2 regions of the Streptomyces sp. NPDC047049 genome follow, and region 2 is predicted to be linked to the other one. Evidence: riboswitches for the same ligand, from Rfam matches in the RefSeq annotation. Region 2 holds a riboswitch; the other holds the start of a gene.
What was found. Region 2 has a riboswitch for glycine ahead of gcvT (glycine cleavage system aminomethyltransferase GcvT). Riboswitches for the same ligand answer to the same signal wherever they lie in the genome.

Region 1: another riboswitch for glycine. It lies ahead of gcvP (aminomethyl-transferring glycine dehydrogenase); the one in region 2 lies ahead of gcvT (glycine cleavage system aminomethyltransferase GcvT).

What each region holds. Positions count from the first base shown of each region.
Region 1 covers NZ_JBEYVM010000016.1:171,100-175,490, forward strand. The annotation lists gene gcvP (aminomethyl-transferring glycine dehydrogenase) at 1-2,639, opposite strand, end outside; glycine riboswitch at 2,827-2,924, opposite strand; gene ABZ851_RS28420 (PRC-barrel domain-containing protein) at 3,039-3,428, shown strand; gene ABZ851_RS28425 (DNA polymerase IV) at 3,332-4,391, opposite strand, start outside.
Region 2 covers NZ_JBEYVM010000007.1:278,595-282,985, reverse strand. The annotation lists gene glyA (serine hydroxymethyltransferase) at 1-1,009, opposite strand, end outside; gene gcvH (glycine cleavage system protein GcvH) at 1,104-1,481, opposite strand; gene gcvT (glycine cleavage system aminomethyltransferase GcvT) at 1,607-2,737, opposite strand; glycine riboswitch at 2,889-2,984, opposite strand; gene ABZ851_RS19240 (AAA family ATPase) at 3,282-3,944, shown strand; gene ABZ851_RS19235 (enhanced serine sensitivity protein SseB) at 4,050-4,391, shown strand, end outside.

The DNA of each region.
Region 1 (4,391 bases), on a different contig from region 2:
CGGATGGCGATCATCGCGTCGCAGAACCGGTCCAGCTCGCCGAGGTCCTCGCTCTCGGTCGGCTCGATCATCAGCGTGCCGGCCACCGGGAACGACATCGTCGGCGCGTGGAAGCCGTAGTCGATCAGCCGCTTGGCGACGTCGTCGATGCTCACACCGGTCGCCTTGGTCAGCGGCCGCACGTCGATGATGCACTCGTGCGCGACCAGTCCGCCGGGCCCGGTGTAGAGCACCGGGTAGTGCGGCTCCAGGCGCTTGGCGATGTAGTTGGCGCTCAGCACCGCCACCTGGGTGGCGCGCTTGAGGCCCTCGCCGCCCATCAGCCGGACGTACGCCCAGGAGATCGGCAGGATGCCGGCCGAGCCCCAGGGCGCCGCGGAGATCGGTCCCACGCCCGTCTCAGGGCCCGCGCCGGGCTGCAGCGGGTGGTTGGGCAGGTACGGCGCCAGGTGGGCGCGTACGCCGACCGGACCGACGCCCGGGCCACCGCCGCCGTGCGGGATGCAGAACGTCTTGTGCAGGTTGAGGTGCGAGACATCGCCGCCGAACTTGCCGGGCTCGGCGAGGCCGACCAGCGCATTGAGGTTGGCGCCGTCGACGTAGACCTGGCCGCCGGCCTCGTGCACCGTGGCGCAGATCTGGGTGATGTGCTCCTCGAACACGCCGTGGGTGGAGGGGTAGGTGACCATCAGGACCGCGAGCTCGTCACGGTGCTTCTCGATCTTGGCGTGGAGATCGTCGGCGTCGACCTCGCCGTCCTCGCCGGTCTTGACGACGACGACCTTCATCCCGGCCATCACCGCGCTGGCGGCGTTGGTGCCGTGCGCGGAGGACGGGATCAGGCAGACGGTGCGCTGCTCGTCACCGTTGGCACGGTGGTAGGCACGCACCGCCAGCAGACCGGCCAGCTCGCCCTGCGATCCGGCGTTCGGCTGGATGGAGACCTTGTCATAGCCGGTGACGGTGGCCAGCCGCTCCTCCAGCTCCTGGATCAGGGTGAGGTAGCCCTGGGCCTGGGCGGCCGGCGCGAAGGGGTGCAGCTGCCCGAAGGCGGGCCAGGTGACCGGCTCCATCTCGGTGGTCGCGTTCAGCTTCATGGTGCAGGAGCCGAGCGGAATCATGCCGCGGTCCAGTGCGTAGTCCTTGTCCGCGAGGGTGCGCAGGTAGCGCAGCATCGCGGTCTCGGAGCGGTACTGGTGGAAGACCGGGTGGGCGAGGTAGTCATCGCCGCGCAGCAGGTCCTGCGGCAGCGTTTCGGCGGCGGCCGCGTCCAGCTGCTCGACGTCGCCGTGCACCCCGAAGGCGCCCCAGACGCCGGCCAGCTGCGCACGTCCGGTGGTCTCGTCGCACGCGATACCGACGAGGTCGGCGTCGACCTGCCGGAGGTTGACACCGGCCTCGCGGGCGGCGGCGACGACCTCGGCGGCCCGGCCGGGCACCCGCGCGGTCAGCGTGTCGAAGTACGCGCCGTGCACGATCTCCACCCCGCCGGCCCGCAGGCCCTCGGCGAGGACCGCGGCGTAGCGGTGGGTGCGCCGGGCGATCGTCCGCAGCCCCTCGGGGCCGTGGTAGACCGCGTACATACCGGCCATGACGGCGAGCAGCACCTGTGCGGTGCAGATGTTGCTGGTGGCCTTCTCGCGGCGGATGTGCTGCTCGCGGGTCTGCAGCGCGAGGCGGTAGGCCTTGTTGCCGTCGGCGTCGACGGAGACGCCCACCAGGCGGCCCGGCAGGCTGCGGGCGAACTGTTCTCGGACGGCCATGAAGCCGGCGTGCGGCCCGCCGAAGCCCATCGGGACGCCGAAGCGCTGGGTGGTGCCGACGGCGATGTCCGCGCCGAGCTCACCGGGAGAGGTCAGCAGTGTCAGGGCGAGCAGATCGGCGGCGACGGTGACGACCGCGCCCAGCTCGTGGGCCTGCTCGATGACGGCGCGCGGGTCACGGACCGCACCGGAGGCACCGGGGTACTGCAGCAGCACACCGAACACACCGCGCTCGGCGACGTCGGCCGGGATGCCCTCGGACAGGTCGGCGACCACGACCTCGACGCCGGTGGGCTCCGCGCGGGTCTGGATCACGGCGATGGTCTGCGGCAGACAGTCGGCGTCGATCAGGAAGACGCCCTGCTTGACCTTGCCGACCCGGCGGGAGAGCGCCATCGCCTCGGCGGCCGCGGTGCCCTCGTCCAGCAGCGAGGAGCCGGAGGTGGGCAGACCGGTCAGGTCGGCGACCATGGTCTGGAAGTTGAGCAGCGCCTCGAGGCGGCCCTGCGAGATCTCCGGCTGGTAGGGGGTGTAGGCCGTGTACCAGGCCGGGTTCTCCATGACATTGCGCAGGATCACCGGCGGGGTGAACGTGCCGTAGTAGCCGAGTCCGATCATGGACGCCAGCACCTGGTTACGGTCCGCGAGGCCGTGCAGCTCCTGCAGCACCTCGGCCTCGGTACGGGCCTGCGGCAGGCCGAGCGCCTCCGCGCTCTTGATCACGTCGGGCACGGCGGTGGCGGTGAGCTCGTCCAGCGATCCGAACCCGATGTGCGCGAGCATCTTGGCCTGCGCCTCGTGGTCGGGACCGATGTGCCGGTGCTCGAAGGGAGTGCCGCGTTCCAGCTCGGTCAAGGAGATGCGATTGGTGGTCATCTGCGGGGGCCTCCTGGTCGTACGACCTACGAGGGGCACCACGGCGCGGGTGCCCGGACGGCCTCCCCCTCTGTCATCTCAACCTGAGAGCTTCACCGGCCCGCGCGAGGCGGCCCGGCTTTCACCGTCGGTGAGGAGGGGTCCCGGAGCTGTGCCTTCCGTGGCCCGCCCTGCTTTCCAGAGTGACCTCGCCCACGCGGTACGTGTGCCTGAGAGATTCCGGGGAGGATTTGCTCCTTCGGCGCCCTCGCCGCGAACGACAAAGGACTCTCCCGCACGGGGTCTGCGGCCATTGGCCAGCCTACCAGCGCGGCACTCGAAGGATCCTTCGAGTGGCCGGGGCATGAAATGTGCCGTTTGGTTGTTGTCAGAGGGCAGTTGCGACCAATTGGAGGGACCGTGCAAACCGATATCGATCCCCGGAGCCTGATCGGCCGCAAAGCGTTCGACCGTAACGGCGCCAAAATAGGCACGATCGACGAGGTATATCTCGACGACGCGACGGGGGAACCGGAGTGGGCGGCCGTGCGCACCGGACTCTTCAGCCGGGACGCGTTCGTCCCCCTCGAACCCAGCAAGATGGTCGGTGAGGGACTGCACATTCCTTACGACCGCAAGCTGATCAAGGACGCGCCGGACTTCGGCGTCGGCCGCCATCTCTCCCCTGAGCAGGAACTTCAGCTCTACCACCACTACCGACTGGATATCTCCTCCCCGACATCCGACCCGGTGTCCTCGCCCGGCTCCGGTGACAAGGACTTCGGCAGGATCGCCGGCTCGGACGACTGACCGTCCGCCGGTCCCCCGCCCACCAGCGGCAGAGGCTCCCCCGGCCGCAGCGCCGGATCCTCCACAGCAAAGGTCCGCACCCTCCCCGGTGCGGACCACGGCGTTTCGAAGCGCACGGTCACCCTCCCCACCCCACTGCCCTGCACCCAGCCCGCGCCGTACTCGTCGTGCACCACGTCCAGTCCGGGATGCCAGCGCCGCGGCCGCTCCTCCTCGGCCTCCCGCGCCGCCGCCGCGCCACCGGACAGCTCCGCCGCCGCTCTCGCGGCCTTCTCCGCCTCCGCCGCCTCCCGCTCCGTCGCGAACTGGGCGAACAGATCCTCCTGTGTGAAGTCGGCCAGGCCGCTGACCCCCACGCCCAGCAGCCGGACCCCGCCCGTGGTGTCCACCATCTCCAGCAGCCGCACGGCGGCCTCCCTTATCACCGCGGGGTCGTCGGTGGGCCCACGGAGCGTCTCGGAGCGGGTCAGCGTCGAGAAGTCGTAGTTGCGCACCTTGATGACCACCGTCCGCCCGGAGCGCCCGGCGGCCCGCAGCCGCTCCACGCAGCGGTCGGCCAGCCGCAGCACCTCGCTCCGTACCCGCGTCCGGTCGGTCAGGTCGACCTCGAAGGTGTCCTCGACGGAGATGGACTTCGCGTCCCGCTCGGCCACCACCGGCCGGTCGTCCCGGCCCAGCGCCATGGCGTACAGCCCGGCACCGTGCGCCTTGCCGAGCAGCCGCACCAGCTCGGCCTCACCGGCCTCCGCGGTCTCCGCGACGGTGTGGATCCCGGCCCGGCGCAGCGTCTCGGCCGTCGCGGGCCCCACCCCGGGCAGCGTCCGCACCGTCATCGGGCCCAGCAGCTCGCGCTCGGTGCCGGGCTCGATCACCACCAGACCGTCCGGCTTGGCCGTCTCGGACGCGATCTTCGCCAGCATCTTGGCGCCGGCGAGCCCCACCGAGCCGGTCAGGCCCGTGGCG
Region 2 (4,391 bases):
CGGCCTGCTGGCCGTCGAGCTCGCTGTCGCGCAGATCGACGAGGACGAGGTGGACGTCGGTGCCGCCGGACAGGACGGAGACGCCGTGCTGCTTGACGTCGTCCTGGACCAGGCGCTCGGCGAGGATCCGGGCGCCGTCGAGGGTGCGCTGCTGGCGCTCCTTGAAGTCGTCGGAGGCGGCGACCTTGAAGGAGACGGCCTTGGCGGCGATGACGTGCTCCAGGGGCCCGCCCTGCTGGCCGGGGAAGACCGCGGAGTTGATCTTCTTGGCCAGCTCCTGGGTGGAGAGGATCACACCGCCGCGGGGGCCACCGAGGGTCTTGTGGGTGGTGGTGGTCACGACGTGGGCGTGCGGCACCGGGTTGGGGTGCAGACCGGCGGCGACCAGGCCGGCGAAGTGCGCCATGTCGACCATGAGGTAGGCGCCGATCTCGTCGGCGATGCGCCGGAACGCGGCGAAGTCGAGCTGGCGCGGGTAGGCGGACCAGCCGGCGACGATCAGCTTGGGGCGGTGCTCCTTGGCCAGGCGCTCGACCTCTTCCATGTCGACGAGGTTGGTCTTCTCGTCGACGTGGTAGGGCACCACGTTGTAGAGCTTGCCGCTGAAGTTGATCTTCATGCCGTGGGTCAGGTGCCCGCCGTGGGCGAGGTTGAGGCCCAGGATGGTGTCGCCCGGCTTGATGAGGGCGAACATGGCGGCGGCGTTGGCCTGGGCGCCGGAGTGCGGCTGGACGTTCGCGGCCTCGGCGCCGAAGAGGGCCTTGATGCGGTCGATGGCGATCTGCTCGACGACATCGACGTGCTCGCAGCCGCCGTAGTAGCGGCGGCCGGGGTAGCCCTCGGCGTACTTGTTGGTGAGGACCGAGCCCTGGGCCTCCATGACGGCGACGGGGGCGAAGTTCTCCGACGCGATCATTTCGAGGGTGGACTGCTGGCGGTGGAGTTCGGCGTCGACGGCGGCGGCGACATCGGGGTCGAGCTCGTGGAGGGAGCTGTTCAGAAGCGACATGAGTCTTCCTGGGGGAGTCAGGGGCGCGAGGGGGTCCCCCGGACGGAACCCGGGGGAGCTTCCGCGGGGGCGGTGGCGGAGGGGAGCCGGCGGCTCAGCTCTGGATGAAGGCGGCGTACTCGTCGGCCGAGAGCAGTTCGCCCGGCTCGCCGCTGATCTTCACCTTGAACAGCCAACCACCCTCGAACGGGGCGGTGTTCACCAGCGAGGGGTCGTTGACGACATCCTCGTTGATCTCGGTGATCTCACCGTCGACGGGCGAGTAGAGATCGCTGACCGACTTGGTCGACTCCAGCTCGCCGCAGGTCTCGCCCGCCGCGACCGTGGCACCGACCTCGGGGAGCTGCACGTAGACGACGTCGCCGAGCGCGTTGGCCGCGTGCTCGGTGATGCCGACCGTCGAGACGCCTTCCTCGGCGCCCGACAGCCACTCGTGCTCCTTGCTGTAGCGCAGCTGCTGGGGGTTGCTCATGGCTCGATTCTCCTGTACGCGAGGGTGTGGTCGTGAAGGGGGTCGCCCCTGGGGACGCCGAGGGGGAGGGGCTTGCACAGTGAAACGCACGGGTGCGCACCGCTGCCGGGTCCGCCGCGGGTGAGCTACTGCTTCTGCCGCTTGTAGAACGGCAGAGCGGTGACCTCGTACGGCTCATGGCTTCCACGGATGTCCACGCACACACCCTCGGTGCCCGGTGTGGCGTAGGCGGCGTCGACGTAGGCGATGGCGACCGGCTTGCCGAGGGTGGGGGAGGGGGCCCCGGAGGTGACCTCACCGATGACCGTGCCGTCGGCCGTGACGACCGGGTAGCCGGCGCGCGGGACCCGGCGGCCCGTGGCGATCAGGCCGACCAGCTTGCGCGGCGGGTTCGTCCCGGCGCGCTCGGCGGCCTCCGCCAGCGCGGTACGGCCGACGAAGTCGCCGTTGTTGGTCGTCTTCTCGAACTTCACGACCCGGCCCAGGCCCGCGTCGAACGGGGTGGTCGCGCTCGTCAGCTCGTGCCCGTACAGCGGCATGCCCGCTTCCAGACGCAGGGTGTCCCGGCAGGACAGGCCGCAGGGCACCAGACCGGCGTCCTTGCCGGCCTCGGTCAGCGCCTCCCAGAGGGCGACCGCGTCGGCCGGCCGGACGAACAGCTCGAAGCCGTCCTCGCCGGTGTAGCCGGTACGGGCGATCAGCGCCTCGACGCCGGCGACGGTGCCGGGCAGGCCCGCGTAGTACTTCAGGCCGTCCAGGTCGGCGTCGGTGACCTTCTTGAGGATGCCGGGCGACTTTGGGCCCTGCACCGCGAGCAGCGCGTAGGCGTCCCGGTCGTCGCGGATCGCGGCGTCGAAGCCGCCCGCCCGCGCGGTCAGCGCGTCCAGCACCACCTGGGCGTTGGAGGCGTTGGCGACGACCATGTACTCCTGGTCGGCCAGGCGGTAGACGATCAGGTCGTCGAGGATGCCGCCCCCGGCCTCGCAGATCATGGTGTAGCGGGCGCGGCCGGTCTTGACGCCCCCGATGTTGCCGACCAGCGCATAGTCGAGGAGGTCGGCGGCCTGCGGGCCGGTGACGGTGATCTCGCCCATGTGGGAGAGGTCGAACAGGCCGGCGCGGGTACGGACGGCGACGTGTTCGTCACGCTCGCTGCTGTAGCGCAGCGGCATGTCCCAGCCGGCGAAGTCGGTCATGGTGGCGCCGAGCGCGCGATGGGTGGCGTCCAGCGCGGTACGGCGGGGGGCATCAGTCATGGTTCTGGGCTCCCAGGCAGGGGTGACAAGACGTTCTCCCCATCTGTCATCGGAACCTGAGAGGTTCACCGGGATCCCGCGAACGGACCCGGTTTGCACCTTGGGTGGAGCCGCCCCGTGGTCCGGGCTGCGGCTCGCTTTTCAGATCTGCCTCGCCTGCGCGGTATAGGGGCCTGAGAGATTCAAGGGAGGACTTGCTCCTTCGGCGCCCCGCCATGGCGGCCGGGGACTCTCCCGCGCGGGTTCAAGCGGCCGGTATGGAATTGGCGGTGCACGGGTGAGACGAGATGTGCACGTGGCGGCCACATCATTGCACGGGATCGCCCGATAGAGGAGCCCCCACCGTGGCCCCGTCCATGACGTGGGCAGATCGGACAATAGCCTTGATGGGCATTACCTTTTCTTGACACTCTGCGGGTAGGGGACGGACTCGAACCGGAGCAGAACCGGACGGGGAGGACATCGCGTGCACAGTGAAGCGGCATCCGGAGCCACTTCAGGCGTCGTGCCTCCGGCCGCCGCGCCCGGGGTCACTGCGCCCGGGGTGCCGCCCGCCGCCGGGCCCCGGGCCGACCGGGCGCCGCGGCCCGTCGTCCGGCCGGGGCGTGGTGCCGAAATCGTGGACCTGAGGGGCCGCGGACGGGCGAGGGGCGCCGCCGAGCTGCGCTTCCCGGCCGGTGACCTGGTGGTGGTCTCCGGTCTGCCGGGCAGCGGCAAGAGCACCCTGATGCACCGGGTCGTACCGCCGCTGGACGCCCACGGCGCCGTGGTGCACCGCATCGACTCGCAGGACGCCCGCGAGCGCTGGGAACACGGCAGGCTGCGCCGGCTGCCGTACGCCCTCTACCGTCCGCTGGTCCGGGCCGCCCACTACCTGACGCTGGGCCGTGCGCTGCGCTCGGGGGAGAGCGTGGTGGTGCACGACTGCGGCACCCTGGCGTGGGTGCGTGGCTGGCTCGCGCGCTCGGCGGTGCGCGGCGGCCGCGGGCTGCATCTGGTGCTGCTCGATGTGCCGCCCGAGGTGGCACTGTCCGGCCAGGAGTCGCGGGGGCGCGGGGTGTCGGGGTACGCCTTCGCGCGGCACCGCGGGGCGGTGGGCCGGCTGGTCGGCGCGGCGGAGTCGGCCCGGCTGCCGAAGGGCTGCGACTCGGCCGTCCTGCTCGACCGCCGGGCGGCGAGCGCCCTGGAGACGGTCAGCTTCTGCTGACAGCCGCGACCGGGTGCGCGGCCTCCGTGCCCCGAGGGTCCCTCCGCACGCCTTCTCGTCTAGGGTCTTTGGCCAGATGGCGCGGTTTGGAACGGGTGGATACACATGACATTGCCGGAGCAGGGGATACCGCAGCTGGCGTGGCCGGCGAACGAGCTCGAAGAGGTGCTGGCCGCGTCGGTCGGGCACCCGGGCGCCGGGGGCCGGATCGTCGAGGTGCTGGGCCGCAGCAGGGTCTGGGTGCCGCTGCCCAACGGCGGCGGACCGGAGAGCGCGGGTCCCGGTACCCGCGGCCTCGATCTGCCGACCGTCGAGCTCGACGGCGCGGCCTATGTCCCGGTCTACAGCTCCGAGCAGGAGTTCTTGCGAGTGGTCGGCTCGCACATGCCCTTCACCGTCGCCCCGGCCCGGGAGTTCGCCCGCGGGCTGCCCCCGCACATCGGCATC